Regions from separate parts of the Amycolatopsis sp. WAC 04182 genome, predicted to be linked through region 1. Evidence: riboswitches for the same ligand, from Rfam matches in the RefSeq annotation. Region 1 holds a riboswitch; the other holds the start of a gene.
What was found. A riboswitch is a leader RNA that binds a small molecule or an ion and turns the genes downstream of it on or off. The one in region 1 is predicted to bind glycine.
Positions count from the first base shown of each region.

Region 2: another riboswitch for glycine. It lies ahead of gcvP (aminomethyl-transferring glycine dehydrogenase); the one in region 1 lies ahead of gcvP (aminomethyl-transferring glycine dehydrogenase).

Region 1 is NZ_QHJJ01000001.1:308,957-323,797, forward strand. It holds gene gcvP (aminomethyl-transferring glycine dehydrogenase) at 1-2,017, opposite strand, end outside; glycine riboswitch at 2,163-2,256, opposite strand; gene DMH01_RS01445 (hypothetical protein) at 2,403-2,777, opposite strand; gene DMH01_RS01450 (3-oxoacyl-ACP reductase) at 3,064-3,831, opposite strand; gene DMH01_RS01455 (aldehyde dehydrogenase) at 3,834-5,195, opposite strand; gene DMH01_RS01460 (gamma-glutamyl-gamma-aminobutyrate hydrolase family protein) at 5,192-5,905, opposite strand; gene DMH01_RS01465 (glutamine synthetase family protein) at 5,886-7,250, opposite strand; gene DMH01_RS01470 (general stress protein) at 7,479-8,003, shown strand; gene aspS (aspartate--tRNA(Asn) ligase) at 8,056-9,309, opposite strand; gene DMH01_RS01480 (DUF1700 domain-containing protein) at 9,691-10,938, opposite strand; gene DMH01_RS01485 (PadR family transcriptional regulator) at 10,935-11,258, opposite strand; gene DMH01_RS01490 (GntR family transcriptional regulator) at 11,423-11,800, shown strand; gene DMH01_RS01495 (ABC transporter ATP-binding protein) at 11,797-12,684, shown strand; gene DMH01_RS01500 (ABC transporter permease) at 12,681-13,370, shown strand; gene DMH01_RS01505 (DoxX family protein) at 13,398-13,748, shown strand; gene DMH01_RS01510 (MAB_1171c family putative transporter) at 13,745-14,841, opposite strand, start outside.
Region 2 is NZ_QHJJ01000003.1:977,952-992,792, forward strand. It holds gene gcvP (aminomethyl-transferring glycine dehydrogenase) at 1-2,200, opposite strand, end outside; glycine riboswitch at 2,371-2,472, opposite strand; gene DMH01_RS18305 (MerR family transcriptional regulator) at 2,519-3,100, opposite strand; gene DMH01_RS18310 (TetR/AcrR family transcriptional regulator) at 3,398-4,012, shown strand; gene DMH01_RS18315 (bifunctional nuclease family protein) at 4,089-4,562, opposite strand; gene DMH01_RS18320 (MerR family transcriptional regulator) at 4,783-5,553, opposite strand; gene garA (glycogen accumulation regulator GarA) at 5,550-6,017, opposite strand; gene gcvH (glycine cleavage system protein GcvH) at 6,143-6,526, opposite strand; gene DMH01_RS18335 (CDP-alcohol phosphatidyltransferase family protein) at 6,589-7,224, opposite strand; gene DMH01_RS18340 (hypothetical protein) at 7,262-7,495, opposite strand; gene DMH01_RS43335 (hypothetical protein) at 7,803-8,321, shown strand; gene DMH01_RS18355 (hypothetical protein) at 8,345-8,725, shown strand; gene DMH01_RS18360 (hypothetical protein) at 9,131-9,535, opposite strand; gene DMH01_RS18365 (hypothetical protein) at 9,592-10,527, opposite strand; gene DMH01_RS18370 (adenylate cyclase) at 10,637-11,605, shown strand; gene DMH01_RS18375 (hypothetical protein) at 11,608-12,582, shown strand; gene DMH01_RS18380 (adenylosuccinate synthetase) at 12,579-13,772, shown strand; gene DMH01_RS18385 (NUDIX domain-containing protein) at 13,769-14,401, shown strand; gene DMH01_RS18390 (D-Ala-D-Ala carboxypeptidase family metallohydrolase) at 14,407-14,841, opposite strand, start outside.

The DNA.
Region 1 (14,841 bases):
CCAGCAGGGCGTTGAGGTTCGCGCCGTCGACGTAGACCTGGCCGCCCGCGTCGTGGACGATCTTGGCCAGCTCGTCGATACCGTGCTCGTACACGCCGTGCGTGGAAGGGTACGTGACCATGATCGCGGACAGCGTGTCGCGGTGGGCCTCGACCTTGGCGCGCAGGTCGTCGAGGTCGACGTTGCCTTCGGCGGTGCACTTCACCACGACGACGCGCATCCCGGCCATGACCGCGGAGGCGGCGTTCGTGCCGTGCGCGGACGACGGGATCAGGCAGACCTCGCGTTCGGCCTGGCCGTTGGCGTGGTGGTACGCGCGGATCGCGAGCAGGCCGGCGAGCTCGCCCTGGCTGCCCGCGTTCGGCTGCAGCGACACCTTGTCGTAGCCGGTGACCTCGGCCAGCCAGCCGGAAAGCTGCTCGACGAGGACGTGGTAACCCTCGGCCTGGTCAGCGGGGGCGAACGGGTGGATGCCCGCGAACTCGCGCCAGCTGATCGGCTCCATCTCGGTGGTGGCGTTGAGCTTCATCGTGCAGGAGCCGAGCGGGATCATGCCGCGGTCGAGCGCGTAATCCAGGTCGGACAGGCTGCGCAGGTAGCGCAGCATCGCGGTCTCGGAACGGTGCGAGTGGAAGACCTCGTGGGTCAGGTAGTCGCTCTCGCGGCCGAGGCCGGCGGGCAGCGCGCTGGTGTCGGCGGCCGGGGCGTCGATACCGAACGCGTTGAGCACCTTGGCGATGATCGCGGGCGTGGTGACCTCGTCGACGGCGATGCGGACGTGGTCGGCGTCGACCGGGCCGAGGTTGATCCCGTTCTCGCGCGCGACCGCGACGACCGCTTCGGCCTGCCCGGGCATGCGGGCGAGGACGGTGTCGAAGAAGCCCTCGTGGACGACCTCCACGCCTGCCGTGCGGAGGGCGTCGGCCAGGCCGGCGGCGAGCCCGTGGACGCGGGTCGCGATGCGCTTGAGTCCGTCCGGGCCGTGGTAGACCGCGTACATCGCGGCGAGCACGGCGGGCAGGACCTGCGCGGTGCAGATGTTGGAGGTCGCCTTCTCGCGGCGGATGTGCTGCTCACGCGTCTGCAGGGCGAGGCGGTACGCGGGGTTGCCGTCGGCGTCGACCGAGACCCCGACCAGGCGGCCCGGCAGCGAGCGCTCGAGCCCGGCGCGGACGGCCATGTACCCGGCGTGCGGGCCGCCGTACCCGAGCGGGACGCCGAAGCGCTGCGTGGAACCGGCGGCGATGTCGGCGCCGAACTCACCCGGCGCGGTGATCAGGGTGAGGGCGAGCAGGTCGGCGGCGACGGTGTACAGCGCGCCGGCGGCCTTCGCGGTCTCGGAAATGGCGGAGTAGAAGCCCGCGCCGCGGAGTACACCGGAAGCGCCCGGGTACTGGACGACGACGCCGAAGAACTCCTCCGGCAGGCCGGTGAGCAGGTCGCGGACCTCGACCTCGACGCCCATGGCTTCACAGCGGGTGCGGACGACGGCGATGGTCTGCGGCAGGCACTCGGCGTCGAGGACGACCTTGTTGGACTTCGCCTTCGACGCGCGGCGCATCAGCATGACGGCTTCGGCGACCGCGGTGGACTCGTCGAGCAGGGAGGCGTTCGCGGTCGCGAGACCGGCCAGCTCGGAGACCATGGTCTGGAAGTTGAGGAGGGCTTCGAGACGGCCCTGCGAGATCTCCGGCTGATACGGCGTGTACGCCGTGTACCAGGCCGGGTTCTCCAGCACGTTGCGGCGGATGACCGCCGGGGTGACCGTGTCGTGGAAGCCGAGACCGATCATCTGCGTCATCGGCTTGTTGAGCGCGGCGAGCGCGCGAAGCTCCGCGATGGCGTCCTCTTCGGACGCGGCGGGGGGAAGTTCGAGGTCGCGGGTGACCCGGATCGCGGACGGCACGGCGGCCTGCACCAGGGCATCGAGACTGCCGTAGCCGACCTCGGCGAGCATCTTGGCCTGCTCGGACTCCGAGGGGCCGATGTGCTTGTCGTCGAAGGACGTACTGGTCAAGGGAGCTCCTTGGGTCAGGCGCCGGATAGACCGGTGCGCTGGGAACTCCCCCTCTGTCATGGCACCTGAGAGTTTCACCACCCGTGAACGGGGTGGCTTTCACCTTGGGTGAGACGCACTTGCGCGCCTGCTTTCCAGAGTGGCCTCGCGTGAAGCGGTAGTGGGTACCTGAGAGATTCCGGGGAGTTTGCTCCTTCGGTGCCCCACCACGTTCATGGGGGCTCTCCCGCTCCAGCTCGACGGCCCTGTCTGAAGTTGTGCGCACACCGTACCTGGCGTGTTCAGCGCGCGTCTACTTCCAGCCGAGCACGTCACTTGCGTGCTCAGAGCCGTGACTCGTGAGTTACGCCTTCAAGCACGCGAGTGACGGCCCCGATCACGCGAGTTACGCGTTCTCCATCATCATCTCGGCGGTGATGGTGCCGCAGAGCTCGGCGCACCGCATCATCATGTCGGCGGCGTCGGCGAGCTCGGCGTCACCGGTCTTGGCGCACTCCTGGGCGCACATGCGCATCATCTGGGAGGCGAGGCCGCACGTCTTCGCGCACATGCGCATCATCTCGAGGTCGGCGACCATGGCGGAGCAGCGCATCATCATGTCGGCGGACATGCGGGACATGTCCGCGCAGGTCACCATCATCATCCCGAGCTTCGCGCCGCCGATCTCCATGCAGCGCGTCATCATCTCCTCGCACCTGACGTGGCACTCGTTGCACAGGTCGATGCAGTCACGCATGGCGGTGCTCATCTGCCGGGTCATTCGTCGGGCCTCCCGCGCTCTCGGATCGCGGAACCGGGCGGTCCCGCTTCTCAGGACTACAGCGCTGGTCAGCGGCCCGCCATCCCAGCCACCGGGACGAGTGACAGGGAGGGCCACGCGAGGCGAAAGGGCCCTTCACCGCACGAGACGCGGGGAAAGCGTCCTTCGGCTCCCGGACCGAGCGCGACGGCCGGCCCGAGTACATGAAGGCCCCCTTCCTGTACCTAGGCGCAAGGAAGGGGGCCATCATGTACTTCAGCGCATTCAGAGGACTAAACGCATGGGGTCAGAGCGGGGTGACGTAGGCGCCCGAGATCCCGCCGTCCACCAGGAACTGCGAAGCCGTGATGAACGAGGCGTCGTCGCTCGCCAGGAACGCGACGGCCGCCGCGATCTCTTCCGGCTCGGCGAACCGCCCGACCGGCACGTGCACCAGCCGCCGCGCGGCCCGTTCGGGATCCTTCGCGAACAGTTCCTTCAGCAGCGGCGTGTTCACCGGACCCGGGCACAGCGCGTTGACCCGGATGTTCTCCCGCGCGAACTGCACGCCCAGTTCCCGGCTCATCGCCAGCACCCCGCCCTTGGACGCGGTGTAGGAGATCTGCGACGTCGCCGCGCCCATCACCGCGACGAACGACGCCGTGTTGACGATCGAACCCTTGCCCTGCCGCTGCATATGCGGCAGCGCCGCCTTGCAGCACAGGTACACCGACGTCAGGTTGACCTTCTGCACCTTCTCCCACGCGTCGATGCCCGTGGTGAGGATCGAGTCGTCCTCGGGCGGGGAGATGCCCGCGTTGTTGAACGCGACGTCGACCGAGCCGAAAGTGTCCACAGTGGTCTGGAACAGGGCCTCGACCTGCTCGGCGTCGGTGACGTCGGCCTGCACGAACAGGCCGCCGACCTCGTCGGCCGCGGCTTTGCCCGCCTCGGCGGAGATGTCACCGATGACGACCTTCGCGCCCTCGCTCGCCAGCCGCCGCGCGCTGGCGAGGCCGATGCCGCTGCTGCCGCCGGTGATGACCGCGACGCGGCCCTCGAAACGCTGAACCATTCCTATTCCTCCGTGCTGATAAAGACGTTCTTGGTCTCGGTGAAGGCGTCGACGGCGTCCGGACCGAGTTCCCGACCCAGCCCGGACTGCTTGAACCCGCCGAACGGCGTCCAGTACCGGACGGACGAATGCGAGTTGACCGACAGGTTCCCGGCTTCGACGCCGCGCGCGACGCGGAAGGCGCGGCCGACGTCGCGGGTCCAGATCGAGCCGGACAGGCCGTACTCGGTGTGGTTGGCCATGGTCACCGCGTCCGCCTCGTCGGCGAACGGGACCACGGCGACGACCGGGCCGAAGATCTCGTCCGACGCCAGCGGATGCCGCAGGTCCGGCGGGGTGACGACGGTCGGCGCGAACCAGTATCCGGGGCCGACGGGCGCGTTGCCCCGGAAGGCGACCGGCGCCGCATCATCCACATAGGACGACACCTTCGCGTGGTGCCCCGCCGAGATCAGCGGGCCCATCTCGGTCACTTCCAGCCGCGGATCCCCCACGACGACGCCGTTCACCGCGGGTTCCAGCAGTTCCATGAACTTCTCGTACACGCTCGACTGCACCAGGATCAGCGACCGCGCGCAGCAGTCCTGCCCGGCGTTGTCGAAGACGCCGTACGGCGCGGTCGCCGCGGCCTTGTCCAGGTCGGCGTCGGCGAAGACGATGTTCGCGTTCTTGCCGCCGAGTTCCAGCGTCACCCGCTTCACCTGCGCGGCGCAGCCGGCCATGATCTGCTTGCCGACCTCGGTGGAGCCGGTGAACACCACCTTCCGCACCGCCGGGTGGTCCACGAAGCGCTGCCCCACCACGGATCCCTTGCCGGGAAGCACCTGGAAGACGTCTTCGGGGATCCCCGCCTCACGGGCGAGTTCGCCGAGGCGGATGGCGGTCAGCGGGGTGAGCTCGGCGGGTTTGAGCACGACGGTGTTCCCGGCGGCGAGCGCGGGCGCGAACCCCCAGCCCGCGATGGGCATCGGGAAGTTCCACGGCACGATCACCCCGACCACGCCGAGCGGCTCGTGGAACGTCATGTTCACGCCGCCGGGCACCGGGATCTGCTTACCGCTCAACCGTTCGGGGGACGCCGAGTAGTACGTCAGCACGTCACGGACGTTGCCCGCTTCCCAGCGCGCGTTGCCGATCGTGTGGCCCGCGTTGGCGACCTCCAGCTGGGCGAGGTTCTCGATGTCGGCGTCGACGGCGTCGGCGAACCGGCGCAGCAGCCGCGCCCGGTCGCCAGGAGCCACCGCGCGCCACGCGGGGAACGCCGCGTGCGCGCGGGCGATCGCCGCGTCGGTCTCCTCGGCCGAGGTCGGCTCGACCGACCTCACCACCTCTTCGGTGGCGGGGTTGATCACCTCGAACGTCATGCGCGCTCCTTAGCTGCTTCTACGAGGGCCTCGAAAAGCCTGCTGTCGTCGGGATTCTGTTCGGGATGCCATTGGACGCCGAGGACGAACCCGTCGCCGGGCAGTTCGGCCGCCTCGATGGTCCCGTCGGCGGCCCAGCCGACCGGGACCAGCCCGTCGCCGAGCCTGTCGATCGCCTGATGGTGGTAACACGGCACCTTGGTCTCGGCGCCGAGGATCGACGCGACGCGGCTGCCCTCGGCGAGCCTCACCGTAGTGGTGCCGAAGATCCCCGGCGCGGGCTGGTGATCCCCACTGTCCAAAGTGTCCGGCAGATGCTGCGCGAGCGTGCCGCCGAGCGCGACGCTGAGCACCTGCAGCCCGCGACACACGCCCAGCACCGGTTTGCCACTGTCCAAAGCGGACCGCAACAGGCCGAACTCGAAGGCGTCGCGGTTCGGCCTCGTGTACGTCGTCGCATGCGGCTCCTGGCCGTAGCGCGCCGGGTCGACGTCGGCGCCGCCGACCAGCACGAGCCCGTCCACGGCGGACATCAGCCGATCGTGCGCCCCGCTCACCGGCGGCAGCAGGACCGGGACGCCGCCCGCCGCGACGATCCCGTCGACGTAGACCCGGTGCAGCAGCGCGGCTTCGGTCTCCCAGACGAGGAACTTCGCCGGTTCCAGATAGGAGGTGAGCCCGATCAGGGGCTCAGAGCCGTTCGAAGCCACGAATCCTCTCCCAGTCGGTGACGGCGGCGTCGTACGCGGTCAGCTCGACCTTCGCCGCGTTCAGGTAGTGGTCGACGACCTCGTCCCCGAAGGCGGACCTGGCGAGCTCGCTCCCGTCCAGCAGCGCCGCGGCCTCCCGCAGGGTCGTCGGCACGGTCGGCTTGCCGGAACCGTAGGCGTTGCCCTGGAACTCCGGCTCCAGCTCCAGTTCGTTCTCGATGCCGTGCAACCCGGCCGCGATCAGCGCGGCCACCGCGAGGTACGGGTTCACGTCGCCGCCGGGGACGCGGTTCTCGGTGCGCAGCGAGTCCCCGTGCCCGACGACGCGGAGCGCGCACGTGCGGTTGTCGGTGCCCCACGCGACGGCCGTCGGCGCGAAGCTCCCGGGGACGAAACGCTTGTAGGAGTTGATGTTCGGCGCGAAGAAGTAGGTCAGCTCACGCAGCCCGGCGAGCTGGCCGGCGAGGAAGTGCTCCATCAGCGGCGAGAACCCGCCGGGGCCTTCACCCGCCAGGACGGGCGCGCCCTCGGCGGAGCGCAGGCTGATGTGGATGTGGCACGAGTTGCCCTCGCGTTCGTTGTACTTCGCCATGAACGTGAGGCTCTTGCCCTCCTGCGCGGCGATCTCCTTGGACCCGGTCTTGTAGACGCTGTGGTTGTCGCAGGTGGTCAGCGCGTCGGCGTAGCGGAACGCGATCTCGTGCTGGCCGGGGTTGCACTCGCCCTTGGCGGACTCGACGTACAGACCCGCTCCGCCCATGTCGTTGCGGATACGGCGCAGCAGCGGCTCGATCCGCGCGGTGCCGAGCATCGAGTAGTCGACGTTGTACTGATTGGCCGGGCGCAGGTCCTGGTACCGCTTGTCCCAGGCCGACTCGAAGGTGTCGTCGAAGACGATGAACTCCAGTTCGGTCCCGACGTACGCGGTGAGACCGCGTGCGGCGAGCCGGTCGAGCTGACCGCGCAGGATCTGGCGCGGCGACGGGGCCACGGCGCCGCCTTCCACCCGTTCGAGATCGGCGAGGACGAGCGCGGTGCCCTCCTGCCACGGGAGCAGGCGCAGCGTGCCGAAGTCCGGGCGCATGACGAAGTCGCCGTAGCCGGTCTCCCAGGACGACATCGCGTAGCCGTCGACGGTGTTCATGTCCACGTCGACCGCGAGCAGGTAGTTGCACGCTTCGGTGGCGTGCTCGACGACCTCGTTGAGGAAGTACTCGGCGGCGCAGCGTTTGCCCTGCAGCCTGCCCTGCATGTCGGTGATCGCCACCAGCACCGTGTCGACGGTGCCGTCCTCGACCAGTTCCCGGAGCCGATCCAGCGTGAGCATGCCGCGCCTGTTCGCCATCAGCCTCACCTAAAGGTTCGATGCGGTACCTTTGCGGCTTCTTCCTACCGGGTCGACCCGACGCGGTCAACTCGGCCAAAGGTCTAGTTCGTTACCCATTGCGCACCGTAGTTGATCCCTGGGCGGATTGTCTGCGATGCCCGGCTGAGAAGATGCTGTGAATCCCGCCGCACCGGGAGGAGATCCGCACACCCGGAACGTTGTACGGATCAAGAGAGGTGAGAAGGAATGACACAGGCATTCACGCAGCAGACCACGTTCACCGAGCCCCAGGGGCGGGCTCAGCTCCCGACGATGCCCAGTGGGTGGCCGATCGGCTCGTACGAGTCGTACTCCGAAGCGCAGCGTGCCGTCGACCACCTCGCGGGAACGGACTTCCCGATCACGGACGTCACCATCGTCGGGGTCGAGCCGGTCCTGGTCGAGCGGATCGCCGGACGGATGGGCTGGAGCAAGGTGCTGACCAGCTCGGCGCTGTCGGGCGCGATGTTCGGTATGTTCCTCGGCCTCGTGCTGAGCCTGCTGAACCCGGGCGCCGGACTGGTGCCGATCCTCGTCGGCCTCGTCGGCGGTATCGGGTTCAACCTGCTGTTCGGCGCGCTGGGGTACGCGGCATCGAAGAACAAGCGCGGGTTCATCTCGCAGAGCCAGCTGGTCGCCCGGCGTTACGACGTCCTGGCCCAGCCGCGCAACGCCGAGAAGGGCCGCGCCCTGCTGGCCGACCTGGCCGCCAGGAGCGCGTTCACCCACTGAGCCTCATCCCACGCGAGCCGGCACCTCACCACGAGGTGCCGGCTCGCGGCTTTTACGGGGTCAGGCGGTGCAGGTCGCGCGGGAAGAGCGTCGCCTGACGGACGTTGGGCAGCCCCAGCAACCGAGCGGTCCAGCGTTCGAGACCGAGCGCGAACCCGCCGTGCGGCGGCATCCCGTGCGCGAAGACGGACAAGTAGTCCCGGTAGGGCTCGGTGGGCTCACCGCGCGCCGCCAGCGCGGCGACATAGTCCGCGTGCCGGTGCAGCCGCTGCCCGCCGGTCACCAGTTCCAGCCCGCGGAAGAGCAGGTCGAAACTGCGGGAGTAGGCGGGCCGCTCCGGGTCCGGATGCGTGTAGAACGGCCGCTTCGCCATCGGATAGCCGGTGACGAACAGGAATTCCGATCCGTGTTCGCGCAGCGCCCAGTCCGAAAGCAGCCGTTCGTGCGCGGGCGCGAGGTCGAGCTCACCACGTGGGTCCTCTTCCGACAGCCGTGCGATCAGCTCCTGGCCTTCCGCGAAGTGGATCTCCGGAATCTCCTCGGGCACCACGACTTCCGCCTGCGGAACCGCGGCGGCCATCCCGGCGATGGCCTCCCGCAGCACCGCCATGACGTCGTGGTGGCCGTCGATGAAACCGAGTTCGGCGTCGAGGCTGGTGTACTGCGCCAGATGCCGCGCGGTGTCGTGCGGTTCGGCGCGGAAGACCGGGCCGACCTCGTAGACCCGCTCGAAGACCCCGACCAGGGCCTGCTTGTAGAACTGGGGCGACTGCGCCAGAAAGGCCCGCTTGCCGAAGTAGTCGATGCCGAAGACGTTCGCACCGGATTCCGTGGCCGACGAAACGATCTTGGGCGTATGGGTTTCGGTGAACCCGAGTCCGTCCAATGCCGACCGGAACCCGGCGACGCTCGCCGCCGCGACCGTGAAAGCCTCCTTCAGCCGCGGATGCCGCAGCGCGACGGCGGCGTTGTCCAGCACCGTGGGCAACGCCGCCGGAACCGACGGCCGGTAGAGGTCGAACGGCGGTGGTTCGGCGGGCTCGGAAAGCAGCCTGACGGACGGCTCGGTGAGTTCGAGGCCGCCCGGCGCCCGCGGATTCGCGGTGACGAGCCCCTCGACCTCGACGACTGTTTCCTCAGGCGGGCCACCGGATTCGGCGAGGACGACCTGGGCGAGTCCGGAACGGTCCCGAAGCACCAGGAAGGTGACGGTTTTCAGGCGGCGCCGGCGGTGCACCCAGCCGGCCATGCGGACACGGCCGCCGACGTGCCGGGGCAGGTCGGCGGCGAGGACACGTGAGATCATCACAACTCCTGTACGGATGTGCGCGACCCCTTGGGAGTGCGGGCGAGAAGGGAACTCGCGGTACCACCGCACTTTCGCCGCCGCCAGGGAACGGCGGCCTCGAAGGCCCGTGACGAGGGCCGGACGGCGGGGCATGGGGCGCGGACGCCGTTCCTCCCCGCACTCGGGAGGGTCTTCACCGAAGGGCGCGAGGCCGCCTTCCCAGCCGCCGGCGGCTCTCTGGTCTCGCGTGGTCCTTCGGCTACTCGTCTCCGTCAACGCGTTGCCCCGGAGGTTATGTCCCCCTCGGTGCGTCTCGCATCCGCATTTCGTCCTCTGAATGCGGTGGTTGGTAACGCGAACTACCGCATCCAGAGGACGAAACGCCAACGAAGGCCGGGCCTAGCGCGTCGGCTGGGGCGAGTTCGACGGCGGCGCCACCGAGGTGGACGACGGCGGGGCGGCCTGCGAAGTCGGCGGCACCGGAGCACCCTTCGGGATCGCCGCACTGAAGGGCACGTCCGTCCTTTCCAGACAGTAGCCGTGCGAACCGTTGTAGCCGTCGAGGTTTCCTTCGCTGTCCCGGACTCCTCGCTCGACCCGCGGGCGTGGGTAGCGGTTGTCGTCGCCGGCCTTCCGCTTCTCGCCCGTACTGCGCTCACAGGCGTACCTGGTCGTGCTGAGCGGACGGCCGTCCTCGTCGTAGAGGTAGATCTCGGTCAACGGCTTGCCCTCGGCGTCGAACGCGTAGATGTTCTCCACTTCCTGGCTGCCGTACATCAGCTGCGGGTTGCCGTAGTTGTCGTTGTAGTTCGGCGTGTAGCCGCTGTTGTAGGAACCGTTGCTGTATGACCGCTTCGCGATCAGGTCGACCGCCGCGCCCGCACCGCCCAGCATGCTGCCGACGACGAACGCCGAGACCGGCACGGCCAGCCACAGCAGCCGCCGGTCGGCCTTCAGCTTCGGGCCCGCCCAGACGACCGCCACGGCCGCCAGCAGCATCAGCGGCAGGAGCAGCACGGCTTCGGTGTCGCGGAGCACGAGCAGCAGGCCGAAGATCACCAGCACCGCCGCGCACAGCACCCACCAGGCCGGCTTGAGCGTGCGGAAGTAGTTCAGCCCCTTGCTGTTCCGGTCCTTCTGGAACGAGGTCGCGATGTCGCGGAGCTTGACGACCTCGGGCAGTTCCGCGATCGGGGCGACACCTTTCCGGACCACGTAGGCGACGCTGATCGCGAGCACGGGTGCGACGAAAAGCAGGCCCAGCAACGGTTCCACCCGGACCCACACCGCGGCGGCGAAGCCGAACAGCGCGAAGCCCCCGACCGAGAACACCAGGCCCCAGAACGCGAACCGCGCTCCGCCGATCCCGGTCTTCACCTTCAGCACGGTGGTCTTGTCGCCCGCCTCGGCCGGACGCGGCGGGTAGCCGCCGGACGCCCGCAGTTCGGCGGCGTAGCTTTCGGGGCTGCCCAGCCGCTCGATCAGGGCGTCGACCTTGGGGTTGTCCCCCAGTTCCGCCTCCATCTCGGCCAGATGAGGCCGGACGTCTTCGAGGATTTCCTCGACTTCGCTCTCGGGCAGGTCGGCGAGCGCGCTCCTGACCCTCGCCAGATACACCCGCACGGCGGTCGGATTCTGCGTGCTCATGCTGCCTCTCCCAACAGGCTGTTCATCGTCGTGGCGAAAGTCCGCCAGGTCTGCCCCGACTCTTCGAGCCGCTGGCGACCCGGCTCGTTGAGGCTGTAGTACTTGCGGTGCGGGCCTTCCTCGCTCGGCACCACATAGGACGTCAGCAGGCCCGCCTTGTACAGGCGCCGAAGCGTCCCGTACACCGAAGCGTCGCCCACCTCCTGCAACCCCGCGATACGAAGTCTTCGGAGCACGTCGTAGCCGTAGCCGTCCTCCCCGCGAAGCACCGCGAGAACGGCGAGGTCCAGCACGCCTTTGAGTAGCTGACTGATCTCCACAGTCGGGTCCCTCCCAGTCTTACGCAACAGAAGGTACCACGCATTGCACAGTAGTGCGCACGGCGGAGACGACTTGCGTCCATCGGGTGGTTCATGGGTTACTTAGTCCAGTAATGAACCACCGCACCCGGCACGGGTGCACGAAGACTGGGAACGGAGGTGTCGTGCTCGACGAAGGAACACCCCTGTTCGTGCAGATCGCCGAACAGATCGCCGACGACATCGCCGAGGGAAGCCTGGCCGAGGGGGAACGCGTGCCGTCAACCAACGAACTCGCCGCCTTCTACCGGATCAATCCGGCGACGGCGGCCAAGGGGATCAACGTGCTCGCCGATGACGGGCTGCTCGAAAAGCGGCGCGGGATCGGCATGTTCGTCGCCGGCGGCGCGCGGCAGAAGCTGCTCACCGACCGGCGGCAACGGTTCGCCGAGCAGTACCTCGACCCGATGCTCAGCGAAGCGCGACGCCTCGGCATCGACGACGAAACCCTGATCTCGCTCATCCGCGGGAACGGACACCGGAACGGAGGACCCGCCGCATGACGCCGACCATTTCGACCACCGGCCTGACCCGGCGCTACGGCGACCATCTCGCGCTCGGCGATGTCTCGGTCGACATCGAAGAAGGCAAGATCACCGGCCTGCTCGGCCGCAACGGCGCGGGCAAGAGCACCTTCCTGCGCATCGTCACCGCGCAGGAATTCGCCAGCGCGGGTTCGGTCCGCGTGTTCGGCGAGAGCCCGGTCGAGAACGAGCGCGTGCTCCAGCGCCTCGTACTCGTCCGCGAAGACCAGCAGTTCCCGGATTTCAAGGTGCGGCACGCCCTTTCGGCCGCGTCGTGGTTCTATCCGAACTGGGACGCGGAACTCGCCGACACGCTGCTCCGTGATTTCGACCTGCCGACGAAGCGCCCGATCAAGAAGCTGTCGCGAGGGATGCGCTCGGCGCTGTCCATCACGATCGGGCTCGCGGCGCGGGCGGAACTCACCCTGCTCGACGAGCCGTACGCGGGCCTCGACGCCGTCGCGCGCCAGCTGTTCTACGACCGGCTGCTCGACGACTACTCGGCCCATCCGCGCACGATCCTGCTCTCAACGCACCTGATCGACGAAGTGGCCGATCTGCTGGAGCACGTGGTGATGATCGACAAGGGCCGCGTCGTCCTCGACGCGGCGGCCGACGAACTGCGCGGCTCGGCCGTCACGGTCTCGGGTCCCGCCCTCGCGGTGGACGACTTCGTCGCCGGCCGCCGGGTGCTGCATCGCCGCAAGATCGGTTCGCGGGCTTCGGTCACCGTCGCCGACGCGCTCGACGCCGCTTCGAAGGCGAAGGCGAAGGCCCTGCACCTGAAACTCGAGCCGCTTTCCTTGCAGCAACTGATGGTGCACACCTCCAACGGACAGACCGCAGAGGAGGCGTCCGCATGAACACCCTGGTCAACGTCGCGCGCTACCACCTGGTGGACCGGCTCCAGTACGTCATCCTCCCGATCGGCGTCACGCTCTTCGCGTTCCTGGTGAATCTGACCATCTTCGCGGTGATCCCCGAGACGCCCGAGGAGAACTACTCGGGCGGCCTGTTCACGCTGTACGTGTTCATGTTCGTCTGCGGTGCCTTGAGCATGACGAAGTCGCTGCCGTTCGGGCTGGCGCTGGGCGTGTCGCGGCGGTCGTACTACCTGGGCACGATCCTGCTGGTCGCCGGGCTGTCGGCGCTGTACGCGGTGGGGATCGTCGTGCTCCAAGCGATCGAGGACGCCACCGGCGGCTGGGGGATCGGTCTCAACTACTTCCGGGTGCCCTGGTTGCTCGACGGTCCCTGGTACCTGACGCTGCTCACGTCCTTCGTGTTGCTGACGCTGATGTTCGTCTACGGCATGTGGTACGGCCTGATCTACCGGCGCGCCGCGGTGCTGGGCGTGACCCTGTTCACCGCCGTGCAGGTTTTGCTACTGGTGGGCGGGGTGCTGCTGCTCAGCTGGACCGATTCCTGGCCGAAACTCGGCACGTTCTTCAGCACGCTGACCGTCGGCGGAGTGACCGGGGTGATCGCCCTGCTGGTCTGCGTCGCGGGGGCGGGCGGATTCGCCACGATGCGCCGCGTCACGGTCTGAAACCCTTCCACACCAAGGAGTTCCGCTATGGCTGTGACTCATGTGGTGCTGTCGGTGCTGCTGGCCGCGATCTTCACCGTGCTGGGGGTGGCGAAGATCCTGCGTCAGCCGGCGTTGGTCTCCCGGACCGAGAGGCTCGGCTTCTCGGTCCGGGGGATCCAGGGGATCGGCGCGCTCGAACTCGCGGGGGCGGCGGGCCTGGTGGCCGGGTTCTTCTGGCGACCGCTCGGGGTCGCGGCGGCGATCGGCCTGGTGGCGTTGCTGATCGGGGCGGCGATCTCCCACGCGCGGGCGGGCGACGGGATCAAGGACGTCGTCCCGCCGGTCTGGCTCGCGCTGGTCTCGGCGGCGGCCGCCGTCACCGCGATCGTCGCCTAGGCCGCGAGCGTTTCCCGCGCCCGCTCGCGAACGCGTCCGACCACAGTGGACCGTCGCCACGCTCGCGTGACCTCTGCCAGCCACGCCGCTTCGGTGGCGATGTCCGGCTCGTCGAGGTAGGTCGCCGGAACGTCGTCGGGGGCGTACCGGCGGCCCGCCTCGGAGGCGACGAGCGCGGCGGCCAAGGCCGCGGCCTCGATCGTCGCGGCGATCCGTGCTTCGGGGATCTTCGCCTTGCGTGCTTCGGCTTCCGCGACCTGCGGGACGTCCGGATCGAAGTAGGGCCGCAGCGCGAGATGGCCGTCCCGGATCTCGATGACCCTGCGGTACAAGGCGAATTCGACGCCGCCCGGCATACCTGGGCCCGGGTCCAGCGCGATTCCCGGGACGGCTTCGCGTAGCGCGGTCCACAGCGGTTCGATCCGGCGGTACGTCCGGTACGCGCCGATCAACCGGAAGGGAGTGGCCAGCGCTGGGCCCCACACGCTGAGCGTCGCGCCCGCCCCGGCGAGGCCGACGCTCAGCGCCGCCAGGATCGCCGAAAAGGTTTCCTCACCGGCGTCGACCGCACCGGTCGTGGCGAGGATGTAGATGTCGTCGACGTCCCAGAAAGTCCAGCCCAGCGCGGAAACCCCGCCACCGACGAGCAGCCACAACCCGACGCGAAGCGGACCGGGATCGGCATGACGCGCGAAGCGGGCGAAAACGATCGAGAAGGTCAGCAGGCTGATCAGACCGTAGACGAGGAAAAGAACGTTGTACGCGACGAACCAGCCGAGCCCGCCCGGCCCGGCGGCCGTGTGCTCGCCGACGCGGTGACTGCCGGAGAGGACGAAGAGCACGATCTCGGCGGCCACGACGGCCCACGACAGCCGCGCGTGCCACCCGATCCGCTTGCCCTCCCCCAGTTTCAGCGAACGCGCGAACGCGACCGCGAAGGCCATCGCGCCGATCTTGAGCAGGTCGGCCGCCAGGTTCAGGAGGCTGCCGACGGGTTCTTCGACGCCGACGGCGTTCTCCATGGCCGGGGTGAGCAGCATGATGCCGCCCGCGATGCACATCCCGAAGCCGCTGAGGAACCACATCCGCCGCG
Region 2 (14,841 bases), on a different contig from region 1:
ACGGCGCCAGATGCGCGCGGACGCCGATCGGCCCGATGCCCGGCCCACCGCCACCGTGCGGGATGCAGAAGGTCTTGTGCAGGTTCAGGTGTGAGACGTCGGCGCCGAACTTCCCGTACTGCGCCACCCCGATGAGCGCGTTCAGGTTCGCGCCGTCGACGTACACCTGACCGCCCGCGTCGTGCACCAGCGCGCAGACCTCGCGGACGGTGTCCTCGTAGACGCCGTGCGTCGAGGGGTAGGTGATCATGATCGCGGCCAGGTCGTCCGCGTGCTCGTCCACAGTGGACCTGAGGTGGGCGAGGTCGATGTTGCCCTCGTCGTCGCATTTGACGACCACCACGCGCATACCGGCCATGACCGCGCTGGCCGCGTTCGTCCCGTGTGCGCTGGACGGGATCAAACAGACGTCGCGCGCCGCGTTCCCGCGTTCGCGGTGGTACGCGCGAATCGCCAGCAGTCCGGCGAACTCACCCTGGCTGCCGGCGTTCGGCTGCAGGGAAACCGCGTCGTAGCCGGTGATCCCGGCGAGCCACCGCTCCAGGTCCTTCACGACGGTGAGCAGACCGGCCGCGTCCTCGGCGGGCGCGAACGGGTGCAGACCGGCGAACTCGGGCCAGGTGATCGGCTCCATTTCGGCCGTGGCGTTGAGCTTCATCGTGCAGGAACCGAGCGGGATCATGCTCCGGTCGAGCGCGACGTCCTTGTCGGACAACGACCTCAGGTACCGGAGCAGCGCCGTCTCCGAGCGATGCGCGTGGAAGACCGGATGCGTGAGGTACTCACTGGCGCGGCGCAGATCCGGCGGGAAGCCGTCCGCGGTGTCCGCGTCGAGCGAGTCCACATCGGACACCGCGACCCCGAACGCCTTCCACACCAGGGAAAGATGCTCGCGGGTCGTCGTCTCGTCGCAGGCGACGGCGACGTGGTCCGCGTCCACGAGCCGAAGGTTGACCCCGAGTTCCCTCGCGGTGGCGACGATCCCGGTCGCACGGCCCGGGACGGCGACCATGACAGTGTCGAAGAATTCGCAGTGCACGACGTCGACGCCGCTCTCGGCGAGCCCCGCCGCGAGCACGGTGGCCATCCGGTGGGCGCGGTTCGCGATGGCGCGCAGGCCTTCGGGGCCGTGGTACACCGCGTACATCGACGCGATCACCGCCAGCAGCACCTGGGCGGTGCAGATGTTGCTCGTCGCCTTCTCCCGGCGGATGTGCTGCTCGCGGGTCTGGAGCGCGAGCCGGTACGCGGGCGCGCCGTCGGCGTCCTTCGACACCCCGACCAGCCGTCCGGGCAACTGCCGTTCGAGCCCTTGCCGGACGGCGAGGTACGCCGCGTGCGGCCCGCCGAAGCCCATCGGGACCCCGAACCGCTGCGTGGATCCGATCGCGACGTCGGCACCGAGCTCTCCGGGCGACCGCAGCAGGGTCAGCGCCAGCGGATCCGCGGCCATCACCACCGCCGCGCCCAGCGCCTTGGCCTCGGCGATGGTGTGGTCCCATTCGCGGACGACGCCCGACGCGCCCGGATACGACAGCAGCACGCCGAAGAAGTCGCCGCCGAGCCCGAGCCCGGTGATGCCCTGGGACAGATCCGCGGTCACCAGCTCGATGCCGAGCGGTTCGGCGCGGGTGCGCAGGACCTCGATCGTCTGCGGAAGGGTGTCCTCGTCGACCACGAACCGGTTCGACTTCGCCTTGCCCGCCCGGCGGACCAGCGTCATCGCCTCCGCCGCGGCGGTCGCTTCGTCCAGCATGGAGGCGTTGGCAATCGGCAGGCCGGTCAGGTCGGAGACCATGGTCTGGAAGTTCAGCAGCGCTTCGAGGCGGCCCTGCGAGATCTCCGGCTGATACGGCGTGTACGCGGTGTACCAGGCCGGGCTCTCCAGCACGTTCCGGCGGATCACCGGCGGGGTCACGGTGTCGTGGTAGCCGAGCCCGATCATCTGGACCATCGGCCGGTTGCGCGCGGCCAGCGCGCGGAGTTCGGCGAGAGCGCCGGTCTCGGTGGCGGGCGGCGGCAGATCCGGCGGTGCCGCGGACTCCCGCAGCGACGCGGGGACGGCCCGCTCGGCGAGCTCGTCCAGGGAGGCGACGCCGACGACGTCGAGGATGCGCGCGAGCTCTTCGCTGCCGGGACCGATGTGCCGGTCCGCGAAGGGGGTTCCGGATTCGAGAGCGGCCAGTGAAACGGGCTCCATCGGGGACCTCCCAAGACGCGGGGGTGGGGCCGGGACGATTGTCCTGGCCCTCCCCACTCTGTCCGTACCCCCGTGGGGGCGCCTGAGAGTTTCGCCCGAGTGTTGAGCCGGGCTTGCACCGTCGGCGGGGCCGCCAGGCTGTGACCTGGCGAACCACTTTCCAGAGGCGTCTCTTCCGCGCGGTCCAGGGTGCCTGAGAGGTTCCGGGGAGGACTTGCTCCTTCGGCGCCGAGCTCAACGGTTATCGACTCGGTCTCTCCCGCGCGGATTCGTCGACCGCGGAAGTGAGCCTACCCTGCCGCCCGCGCGGCTTCATGATCAGCCGGTGCGACGTGCGTTACGGCGCTGCGTGAGCTCGTCCGGCGTGACCGTTTCGATCACGCCGCCGTCGGCCCGCTCGGCCGGGAACTCGTGGATGGTGCCGCTGATCTCCTGCATCGCTCCGCTGACCGCGATCCCGAAGACACCCTGCCCGCCCTGCAGTAAATCGACGATCTCTTCGGGCGAGGTGCACTCGTAGACGGTGGTGCCGTCGGAGAACAGGGTGACCTTGGCGAGGTCGCGGACGCCGCGCAGGCGCAGGTGGTCGACGGCGACGCGGATGTTCTGCAGGGAGACGCCGGTGTCCAGCAGCCGCTTGACGACCTTCAGGACGAGGATGTCCTTGAACGAGTAGAGCCGCTGCGAACCGGAGCCGTGCGCCGTGCGGATGCTCGGCGCGACCAGCTTCGTGCGGGCCCAGTAGTCGAGCTGCCGGTAGGTGATCCCGGCGATCTGGCAGGCGGCGGGGCCGCGGTAACCGACGAGTTCGTCCGGGAGGGAAGAGTCGGGGAACAGCTCGCCCTGCTCGCCGTCAGCGACCGGAACGAGCGGCTCTTGAGGGCTACCAGCCTCGACCACGCCATGCCTCCCCTCGCCCGACCTGGCGGCCGGCGAACAAAGCCGCGCGGACCCACGTGAGTCCGCACCGGAGTTCCTCGTCAAGACGAATGCCCCAGACATCCGAATCACACCTTGGCGATTCACCTTCATTGACGGTAAGCGCGTCCGGCAAAGCGGTCAACGCGACGCGCGGTCGGCCTCAAGCTCTTCTTGAGGCTTGTCGAGCACAGTCCCCCATTCGGCCGCACGATTGCGAGTTTTACTCAGCCGTGTTATTTTTTACTCATGCAAGTAAATCCCTCCACCCAGAGTGCCATGCAAGAGGTCCAGGCGGAACTGGGGCTGTCGGTCACCGAGGCGGCCCGGCGGGCCCAGATCATCGGAGCCACGATCGCGACGATCTCCGACCTCGGCTACCACAAGACGTCGTTCGCGAAGATCAAGGAGCGGGCCGGGCTGTCCAGCACCCGGATCATCTCGTACCACTTCACCAACAAGGCCGGCTTGATGCAGGCCGTGGTCACCACCGCGACCGGGATGAAGGACAAGTTCCTCGAAGAGCGGATCCAGGGCACGACCGACCGGGCCGGTCTCCTGCGCGGCTACATCGAATCGGAGATCGCGTTCCTGGGCTCGTACCCGGAACTGGTGCGGGTCATGGTCGAGATGGGTGCGAGCGGCTCGGACGCCGAAGGCTGGTTCATGTCGGCGCCGCTGGTCGAGGAGTTCCGGACCGGCCGGCTCGAACGTCAGCTGCGGCAAGGACAGCAGGAAGGCGCTTTCGGCGGCTTCGCGCCGGACGTGATGGCACTGTCGATCGCGCAGGCCATCGACGGTGTCGCGGCGAAGTTCGCGGCGGACCCGAAGCTGGACCTGGAGCGGTACGGGCGGGAACTGGCGGACCTGTTCGTCAAGGCGACCGCCGCTTGAGCCCGGGCAGGCCGCGAGTACGACGAAGGGGCGGCGCCACCGGCACCGCCCCTTCGTGCGAAATCCCAGGATGTGATCAGGTGTCGGCGCCGCGGAAGTCCTCCGGCGAGACCGAGTCGAGGAACTCGCGGAACTTCTCGACCTCGTCCTCCTGCTCGTCGGGGATGATGAGGCCCGCTTCCTCCAGCACCGCGTCCACGGCGTGGATGGGCACCCCCACCCGCAGCGCCAGCGCCACCGAATCGCTCGGTCGCGCCGAAACCCGGATGTCCCCGTCGAAGACCAGTTCCGCGAAGAACGTGCCTTCCTTCAGATCGGTGATGACGACCTGCTCCAGCTCACGGCCCAACGCTCCGATGACCTCCTTGAGCAGGTCATGGGTGAGTGGACGGGCCGGGCGGACTCCCTGCTGCTCCAAGGCGATGGCGGTGGCCTCGACCGAGCCGATCCAGATCGGCAGGTAACGCTCGCCTTCGGTTTCCCGCAGCAACAAGATCGGCTGATTCGCGGGTAGCTCCACCCGCACGCCGACGACGCGCATCTCGCTCATCGGGCTTCGCCTCCCTCTCGTGCGCACGGGCTGCAACGCTTGTCTCGACGACCAAGCGACGGCAGTCCCGACGCTACCCGTCTTCCGAGCGCTGTGCTCGCTGTCTCCGACATTCTCGGTTCGCCCGTGGCAAACCCAACTCTCACGGTACGGCATAGGGTGCCGAACATTCAGGCATTGACAAGTGGCCGCACAACGGCTCCCGGTCGCCCGAAGCCGTTCAACCGCCTGTGACAGCCCGTATTCCGGCCTTCACCAAGAGCGTGTGCAACGCCACGGTCAAGGCGGCCAGCTCCCGGACGACCTCGTCGCCCCTCGCCTGGGCGTCCTCGTCACGATGCCGATACACCGGGGTCACGATCTGCTCCAGCAGGCCGACCTCGCGATCCGCCGCGGCCCGGAAGGCACGCAGATGTCTCGGCTCTATACCGAATTCGGTCATCGCTTTCACGGTCTTCGCCACCAGGACCGCGTCCGGGTCGAAGAACCCCGCCGCTCCAGGGCGTACGAGACCGTATTGCCGCAGCTCAGCCAGGGTGGCGGCGTCGATTCCGGCCTGGCGGAGGAGATCTTCCTCGGTCAGCCTGATCTCGCGGTCGGTCTCGAAATCCCCCGGGGTCGGCAGTCCGCCGTTCTCCCCGGGGGCGTCGAGTGACACGAGTTTCCGCGGCAGCCGTGGCATCGCCGCGGTGTGGTCGGCGGGCGCGGCGCCCTGATCCGCCGCGTCCAGCTGTTCCTTGATGACCTTCAGCGGGAGGTAGTGATCCCGCTGGGCGGACAGGACGAATCGCAACCGCTCCACGTCCGCCGGAGCGAACTGCCGGTACCCCGACGGGGTCCGGCCCGGCTGGACCAGACCCTCCGCCTCGAGGAACCGGATCTTGGAGATGGTGACATCGGGAAAGTCGCCGCGCAGCTGTGCCAGCACGGCCCCGATGCTCAACCCATCGCGCTGCGACGCATCCCGATCAGGCCGCCCGGCCGCCGTCACCGTGCCCCCTGGCCCCCGTGACCCGGGCCGGTCAGGAAGACCAGGCGGAACTTGCCGATCTGCACCTCGTCGCCACCGGCGAGGACGGCCTGGTCGACCGGCTCGCGGTTGACGTAGGTGCCGTTGAGGCTGCCGACGTCGATGACGACGAACTCGCCACCCTCACGGCGGAACTCGGCGTGCCGCCGGGAGACCGTGACGTCGTCGAGGAAGATGTCGCTGTCCGGGTGCCGTCCCGCGCTGGTGGTGTCGCGGTCCAGCAGGAAGCGCGAACCCGCGTTCGGGCCCCGCTTGACGACCAGCAGCGCGGAACCCGCGGGCAGCGCGTCCACACCCTGGACGGGGGCCTCGGCAGCCGGAGGAGCCTCAGTGCCTTCGACGTCGGCCAGGAAGTCGGCCCGGAAGACAGAAGTCCGCTCCGGAGACTGCTCCGGGGGAACGCCGGGCCCGTCGTTCGTGCTCACCTGAGCTCTCCTAACGCATGTGTGTTGCCACTACTCAAGAACGTGTGGAGGTCAAACGTACCGTGCCTGATCGAATCTCCGGCCCGCGGCTCCCCCTACTCTTCCCGAAGGGCCGCGGCCTGCGGCTATTCCTTGATCAGGGCCTGGTACGCCTCGGCCTCCAGCAGGGATTCGACCGAGCTGGCGTCATCCAGCCGGAGCTCGATCAGCCAGCCCTCGCCGTAGGGGTCGCTGTTGATCAGCTCGGGTGACTCGGTCACCGCGTCGTTGACCGCGACCACTTCGCCGTCGAGCGGGGCGAACAGCTCCGAAACGCTCTTGGTCGACTCGACCTCGCCGAACGCGTCGCCCGCGCCGACCTGCTTGCCGACCTCGGGGAGTTCGACGAACACCACGTCACCGAGCTGGTCCTGGGCGTACTCCGTGATGCCCACGCGCACGAGCCCGCCATCGCGCACGGAGACCCACTCGTGCTCCTCGGTGTACCGCAGTTCTTCTGGAGTGGTCAACGCCGCTCCCCTTTCTCAGCCCTCGCTCGAAACCGACGCGCGCAGTTTCGCATCCCGCCGGGTCACGCGCCCGCCGCCTCCCGCAACTCGCCGGGTTCGGCCGTTCGCAGCGCGCACACCGTCTGGACGACGTACAACACGCCCGAATAGACGTACAGGACCGCGCCCCACGCCGTGAAGGCGTACCCGATCGGCCTGGCGATCGCGGCGATGTCGGATCCGCCCTGGGTGAGCAGCAGGAACGGGAAGGCGTACATCAGCACGAAGGTGGCGCCCTTGCCGATGTAGGTGACCTCCGGCGGGGCGAATCCGCGATGCCGCAGCACCAGCACGCAGACGCCGAGGACGGCTTCGCGGACGACCAGCGGGACCACCAGCCACCACGGGATGATGTCGCGGATCAGGAAGGCGATGAGGGTCGCGAGGATGTAGAGCCGGTCGGCGGCGGGGTCGAGCAGCTGGCCGAGCCGGGACATCTGGTTGAGCCAGCGGGCGAGTTTGCCGTCGAGCCAGTCGGTGAGCGCGCTGAACACGAGCAGCGCGAGCGCCCAGCCGTCCTCCTTCGGGCCGAGGAGCAGCCACAGGAAGACCGGCACCCCGGCGAGCCGGAGGATCGAAAGCATGTTGGGAACGTTCAGGGCCTGCCGCAGCAAGGAGGGTTCTTCGCTGGTCACGCTCGGTTCCGGGGGCGTACTCACCCGCTCAGCCTATCCAGCGGCGGCAGGTCCTCCCCCGTCAGCTGGCCCGGGTGTGGGTCCAGCCTCGGCGTTGCAGGTCCGCGCTGGTCAGCGCCACGGGCCTGCCCCGGTGGTCGGTGCCCATCCAGCGGTTGTGGCCGGCTGAGGTCTCGAGGACGTACGGGCGGCCGCCACACCAGACGACGGTGCACGGTGCCGTCGGCGGCAGCTCCGTGCTCGCCGGTGCGGTGGCCTGGGGTGACGCGGGGTCGGTCTGTTCGTCGGTCTTCATCACTCTCACGGTTTCGTGACGGGGACTGGGACACGCCGGAGCGCTACCTGTGTTTTCGGCAGAAAGGGGCCGCGCGTTAACGGATCCGGCGTGGATTCGTCCGATCGGTTCGCAACGACAGCAGGGTGTTGTCGCGCTGTGAACGGCATGTTAATCGTCCACAATGGACAGTGCTTGCGCGGTCCTCGCGTACCGCGGCGCCACGGGCGCGATAGCCTCCCGCGAATCGAACGTGGCTCAATGCCACGGCTTCGGGCCCGGCCGGGTCAGAATGGGCCGGCCACGACCGGCCGACGAAAGGATCGCCTTGCCCGTCTCGACCACCACGGGAACGTGGCGGCGCCTGTTCGCGGCCTGCGCCGTCTGTGCCGCCGTCGGAACGCTCGCCGCCTGTTCGGGCGAAGATCCGCCACCGCCTGTCACCGCGCTGTCGGTCTCGCCGCCCTCGGTCCCCACAGCGGTGTCCAGCGTGTCGGTGCCGCCGATCCCGTCACAGACCCCGCCGAGTCCCTCAGCCGCCCCGCCTCCCACTTCCCAGCCGAAACCCGCTGAACCGGTTCAGGGTTCGTGCGGCACGGTCACCGCGGCCAGCGGGCTGACCCTGCAGGTGCTCAACGGCCCCGGGGTCTCGTGCGCGGACGCGACCGGGATCGTCGGTTCGTTCCACAAGAGGATCGCCGGACGGCAGTCCGCGGGCTCGGACGAGCCGGTCAGCGAGACCGTGGACGGCTGGCTGTGCGTCTCGGGCGCTCCCGCCGCGCAAGGCGGCACCAGTTGCAGCAAGGGCGAACAGAACGTGTTCGCCGCCGTCGTCCCCGTCGAATGAACCATCCTCGAGAAGAAGGGCCCATGAAGAGCCTCGCCGTGCTCCCCGCCGCGTTCGCCGTCGTCCTGCTGAGCGGATGCGGCGCCGATCCCGCTCCCGCGGCCGCGCCGCCGCCCTCCCCCGCTCCCACGGCCGACCAGGTCCTGGCCGGCACACCCTGTGGCGAGGTCACCGGGTTCCAGGGCGCGAAGAACAAGGTCGTCGTGCGCGGGAAGGCCGAGTGCGCCGAAGCGACGCAGGTGCTCACGGACTACTTCGCCAAGTTGACGCCCGCCGAGGCGGCGTCACCGCAAGGGCCCGGCCCGGTGGTGGTCGGGGCCTGGACGTGCGGGAGCGGGCCGAACGATCCGGTGACGAGTTGCTCGACCGAGGACGAGCGCCAGATCGAAGCGACCCGCTCCTGAGCGTCAGCTGCCCCAGACGGCGCCGCACATGGTGTAAGCCTCGAACTTCTGTCCCGAGATCCCGCCGTCCCGCGGCGCGTCCCGGCGCCCGTGCCCCCTGAAGTACATGAAGGCCCCCTTCCTTGCGCCTGGCGCAAGGAAGGGGGCCTTCATGTACTCGGGAGGGGGTCCTTCACGCGCGGCCACTGTGGCTGCTGGTGTACCTGGGACCAGAGCAGCGACCCTGAAGGTAGTGAAGGCCTCCTTGAGGGACCCTGAGTCCCTCAAGGAGGCCTTCACGGACCGCGGTCCCGCGCTCAGAGAAGCCAGTAGGTACCTGGGCCGAAAGCTCCTTTCACCGCATCAGACACAGTGAAGGGAGCCATCACCCCACCCCCGGCCCGCTCCCGCGAACGCCACCTTTGCTTACTCTCGAGGACCCTCGCCTCGCCGCTTGCCCACGTCCAGCCGGTACAGGACGACGCCCACGATCACCATGCCGACGAGGAAGAGACCCAGCGCGCCGCCCGCCGAGACCTTCCAGATCAAGGGCGATCGCGACCGATGGGCGAACCCGTCACCGGCGAACACCGTGTCACCCGCCGAGATGTCCTCGCCCAGGATCCGGCCGCCTCCGGTACGACCGTCGGCGAAGCGCCATTTCCCGGAGCAGTAGGGGGTCTGGCCGTTCACTGCGGATCCCTCCGAGGTGCACCCCGAGATCTCGGTGACCGTGACGTCCTCGCCGGTGCTCAACTCACCGATGTCGGAACCGAGGAAGCCCCAGACGACACCGAAGATCAGCAGAAAAGGGAGAACGGTCGAAAGCACCGACGAAAGAACTGCGGGTTTCCGCGCGTTTTCCGGCGCTGGACTCCTTTCGTCGTTCACTGGAGCCTCAGCAGGACTTCGCGTTCGAGTTTGCCGACGAGAAGGTACTGGGGCCGGTATCCGGGCGGGACCACGAAGCAGACGAGACCCGTGGTGCCGTCGAAAGCGCCGGGAGCGCCCGCGCAGTCCTTGACCCGTTCCGGCTCACCGTGTTCGTCGGCCGACAGCTCGAGTGCCGTGCCGCCGAGGCGGGACGCCTCGATCCGCAAGGTGAGGACGTGGAATTCGCTCAACCACGCCTCGGCTCCCTCGGGCGGGCCGGGCCTGCTGTCGAGCACACGCACGGCCGCCTCCCCGGAGACGGCGGTCTGTCCCTGGGCGAACACCGGCCGCGGTCCCCATAGGTCGCGCCGGAGTTCCCAGAAATTCGGGACCGGGTCGGCCACCTCGCCATAGGCCGTCTCGCCGAACCCGACCGGCGTCAGCACGACGAACGCGGCGAAGGCCAGCCCGGCGAGGAACGGCAACGCCTTCCGCGTGACCCCCAGTCTCGCCAGTTTGACCAGCACGACGGCCGCGAGCGCCAGGAGCACCCAGCCAAGGGACATCGCCGTGATCTTCTCCCACGGATGGTGGGCTTCCACGACGTCGGTGGCCCCGCGCACGGACAAGACCCGGTCTGTCACCGACGAAAGCCGGGCGACCACCGGATCGGCGAGGCCGAACGTGTCTCGTGTCGGCAATTCGATCGCGCGGCCGTCTTCGGCGATCGCCAGGACCTCGTAGCTGGTACGCGGGCCGTGCTGTCCTTCGCTGGTCGTGGAGTTCCACTCGGAGATCACCGCGCGCACGTTGTACGTGCCGGCCAGCCCTTCGACGGTCCACCGCCCGGCGAAGGCCGCGACGGTTCCCCAGACGATCCCGATCACGAACGCGATGATCAGCGCGTTCGTCCGCTGCCCGTCTTTCCGATCCAGTTCCCGGAAGACCACCAACACCCCCTGTCCGGCTCGCCCAGTTTATGAGCCGAAGCCGCCGCGCGGCACGGGATTTGTACCCACCCCCTTGCGATCCGAGGTAAGAGTCGTCTAGACTCAAACTATGCTCACCAGGGAAGACGCCGTGACGATGATCGAGAACACGGTCGACGCGGCCGCTCTGTTCGCCCGCCATCGCTACCGCGAACTGGCGGCCTTGCTCCACCCCGACCGCAACCCCGGTGACGAGCGCGCCCACCGGGCCGCCGCCACCCTCAACCGCCTCCACGACGACTGGAAACGCGCCCGGCAGCAGACCGTCACCACGGCGACGTCGGCGTACACCCTCACCTCGCCACACGCGGTGGGCAGTGTCGCGACGACGTACCGGACCACCGGGCCCCATCTGGTCAAACTCGTCCGCGACCCGGCGCTCAACCCGCTGATCCACGCCGAGTGGACGGCACTGCGCACGCTCGACGGCTTCACCGAACGGCACCGATGGCTACGCCCCTATTACCCGCGACTGCTGGACACCTCGGGTCCGGTGGCCAGGGGCGACCGCGCGTTCAGCGTCCTCGATCCGCTCGTCGACGGGTTCGTCACCCTCGCCGACATCGGGAAGGCCTTCCCCGGCGGGCTCGACGGCCGCGACTACGCGTGGATGCACCGCCGCCTCCTGCGTGCCGTGGCGGGCGCCCATCGCGCGGGTGTCGTCCATGGCCACCTCACCGCGGACAACGTGCTCGTCCATCCGGGACAGCACGGCATCGTCGTCGTCGGCTGGTCCTTCGCCGTCGAGGACGGCGTGCTCCCGCTGGCGGCGGACAAGTCCATCCGGTACCCGCCGGAAGTCCACAAAGGACTACCGGTGACCGCGGCCACCGACGTCCACATGCTCCACCGCATGATGCTGGAACTCCTGGCACCGGACGAAATCCGTCAACGCGAGTTCGCGACCTGGTGCACACAGGAAGCGCCGGCACAACGACCCGACGCCGCCGATCTGCTCGACGAGTACGACGCACTGCTCGACGACTTGTACGGACCTCGCACCTTCCGACCCTTCACCATCCCCGAGACAGGAGCCTGACCATGGGACACGGACACTGGGACGACAACGCCTACGCCGCCGCGAAGACTTTCCGGCGTGCCAAGGGTGAGGACGACTTCGGCTACACCGCCGATCTTCGCTCCAAGCCCGCGAAAGACTGGAAGGTGGCGCCCGCGCTCGACCCGCTGAACGTCGTCCGGGAATGCCGGGATTCGGCCGACCACGCCGATTCGACGCCGATCGCGGTGCTGTTCGACGTCACCGGCTCGATGCGCCGCGTGCCGCGGGTCATGCAGGGCAAGCTCGGCAAACTGCACGGGCTGCTGAAGCGCCGGGGCTACCTGACCGACCCGCAGGTCCTGTTCGGCGCGATCGGCGACGCCGACAGCGACCGGGTCCCGTTGCAGGTCGGGCAGTTCGAATCGGACAACCGGATGGACGAGCAGCTGCGCACGATCTTCCTCGAAGGCGGTGGCGGCGGGCAGAAGAGCGAGTCCTACGAACTGGCCGCCTACTTCATGGCCCGGCACGTCGTCACCGACGCTTGGCAGAACCGCGGCCGCAAGGGGTACCTGTTCATCATCGGCGACGAGCTGAACAAGCCGGCGCTGGAGGCGCGCCACATCCGCCGGGTGATCGGGGACGACGTGCGGGAGGACATCGACCCGGCCTCGGTGTACCGGGAGCTGGCCCGTAAGTGGCACGTCTACTTCGTGCTGCCGAACCAGTCGTCGTACTACAACGACCCGGAGATCGGCGAACACTGGAGCGGCCTGCTCGGCCAGAACTTCCTGAAGCTCGACGATCCCGGTGCGGTGTGCGAGCTGATCGCCGCCACCATCGGGCTGGAAGAGCGGGTCGTCGACGTCGACCGGGCGCTCGCCGATCTGGCGGACGTCGGCTCGGTCGCCGAAAGCAGGGCGGTCGGCAAGGCGCTGGCGAAGCTGGGCGCCAAGTCGGTCGTCACCTCGGCGGTCCCCGATGCCGATGGGCCGAGCGACGTGGTGCTGCGATGAGTCTCCTGGACGGGCACGTGGTGGTGGTCGGGCTCGGCTTCGGCGACGAAGGCAAGGGCGCGGTGGTCGACGCGCTCTGCGCCGCCCGGCCCACCACCGCCGTGGTCCGCTTCAACGGGGGCGCGCAGGCCGCGCACAACGTCGTCGTGGACGGGCGGCACCACACGTTCAGCCAGTTCGGGGCGGGCACGTTCGCGGGCGTGCCCACCCATCTGTCGCGGTTCGTGCTGGTCGAGCCGTTCGCGCTGGCCGCGGAAGCGCGGCGGCTCGAAGCGGCGGGCATCGGGAATCCGCTCTCGCTGCTGAGCGTGGACGGCCGGGCCCTGCTCACGACCCCGTTCCACATCCACGCCAACCGGGCGAGGGAGGAGGCCCGGGGCGCGAACCGGCACGGCTCGTGTGGGAAGGGCATCGGCGAGACCGTCTGGTACTCGCTGTTGCCCGGAGCCGTGCCGGGTGAGGTGGTGGAGAACCAGGAGGTGATCGGGACGCCGGGGGAAGCGCCCACGGTCGCCGACTGTGCCCGGCCGTCGGTGTTGCGGCGCAAGCTGGACGCGCTCGCGCGGTTCTACGCCCCGCTCGCCACACCACCGCACAGTGTGGACGAACTGGTGTCGCTGTACCGCGACTTCGCGGACGCGGTGCGGATCACCGACGGGGACGAAACGGGACGGCTGGCGGATTCCGGGCGGCTGGTCTTCGAGGGAGCGCAGGGGGCTCTCCTCGACCAGCACCACGGATTCCATCCGCATACGACCTGGTCCACCACCACGCCGCACAACGCCCGCGCGCTGCTGGGCGGGCGCCCGCACGCCGTCCTGGGGGTCACGCGGACGTACCTCACCCGGCACGGCGCGGGGCCGCTGCCGACCGAGTCCGCCGCCGTGCTCGCCCGTTTTCCGGAGGCGCACAACGAAACCGGGGAATTCCAGGGCGCGTGGCGGGCGGGCCATCTCGACGCGGCCCTGCTGGAGTACGCGATCGCGGCCTGCGACGGCGTGGACGCGCTCGCGGTGACCCACCTCGACGCGACCGGGCTGAAGGTCGTCCCCGAGGACGGCTCCCCCGCCGTCGACCTGCCGGATCCGCTGGCGTGGTTCGGCGAGCGGCTGCCGGTGGCCGTCGCCGGGTACGGCCCGGACAGGGCCGGTTACCGGGTCACGGAGGCAAGGTCGACAATCAACGCGTGATCGAGTCGACGCCGGTGTCCGTTGACGTGCTCGTGGTGCGGTTCGCGCCCGGCACCAGGAAAGTGCTGCTGGGAATCGCGCCGCGAGCCGCCGAACCGTTCGCGGGGGAACTCGCCTTGCCCGGGGTCTTGCTCGGGCTCGGGGAACGGCTGAGGGAGGCGGCGCACCGGGCGGTGGTCGGCAAACTCGGCCTGCCGTCCGACGCGCTCTCGGCGACGGGACAGCTCGCCACCTTCGACGAGCCGAACCGTGATCCCCGTGGTCCCACGCTCTCCATCGCCTTGTGGGCCACGGTGGATCCCGCGCTCGACGAGCCGGGGAACGTGGTGTGGGCGCCGCTGGACGAGGTCCCGCCACTGGCGTTCGACCACGACCGGATCGTGGCGGACTGCCGCCCGATGCTGGCCGAGCGGCTGTGGCGGGACGTCGCGTTCACCGCCGGGCTGCTGGGCCCGATCTTCACGACGGCCCAGGCGCTGGACGCGACCGAAGCGCTGACCGGGGACCGCCCCTATCCGGCCAACCTCGGCCGGACCATGGAGCGGGTCCCCGGTCTGCGGCGCACCACCGAACACGCGGCCGCCCTCCCCAAGGGAGGACGGCCGCCGTCGTTGTGGCGCTGGGAGTGACGCGGTCAGATCCCGCAGGAGGACGCCGACCAGAACCGGGTGGACCGGTGTGCCACGTGCGTGTGATCGTTGTGTCCGGGGTAGCCCGGGCCGAGGATCTCACTGAACCCGTGGTTACGGGCCTGCTTCGCCAGCCCGCAGAAGCCCTGCGAGCCCGCACCGAGGTCGACCGCGTCGCCGTAGAGGTGACGGCTGTTGGTCGCCCCGCCGACGGCGTTGTTGCAGGCGACGCTGCGGAAACCGCCGTTGACGTCGATCGGCCGGTCGCCCATGGCGTGCCGCATCGCCTGCAGCTTCCACATCGAGACCAGCGCGTTGGCCTTCGCCGTCGCCGCTGAGACGTTGCCGCCCGACCAGTCGGAGTTGCACCGGTTCAGTTCGGCGTAGGTGAAGTTGACCGGCGTGCAGTCGTCGTCCTGCAACGCGTAGAGCTTGCTGAA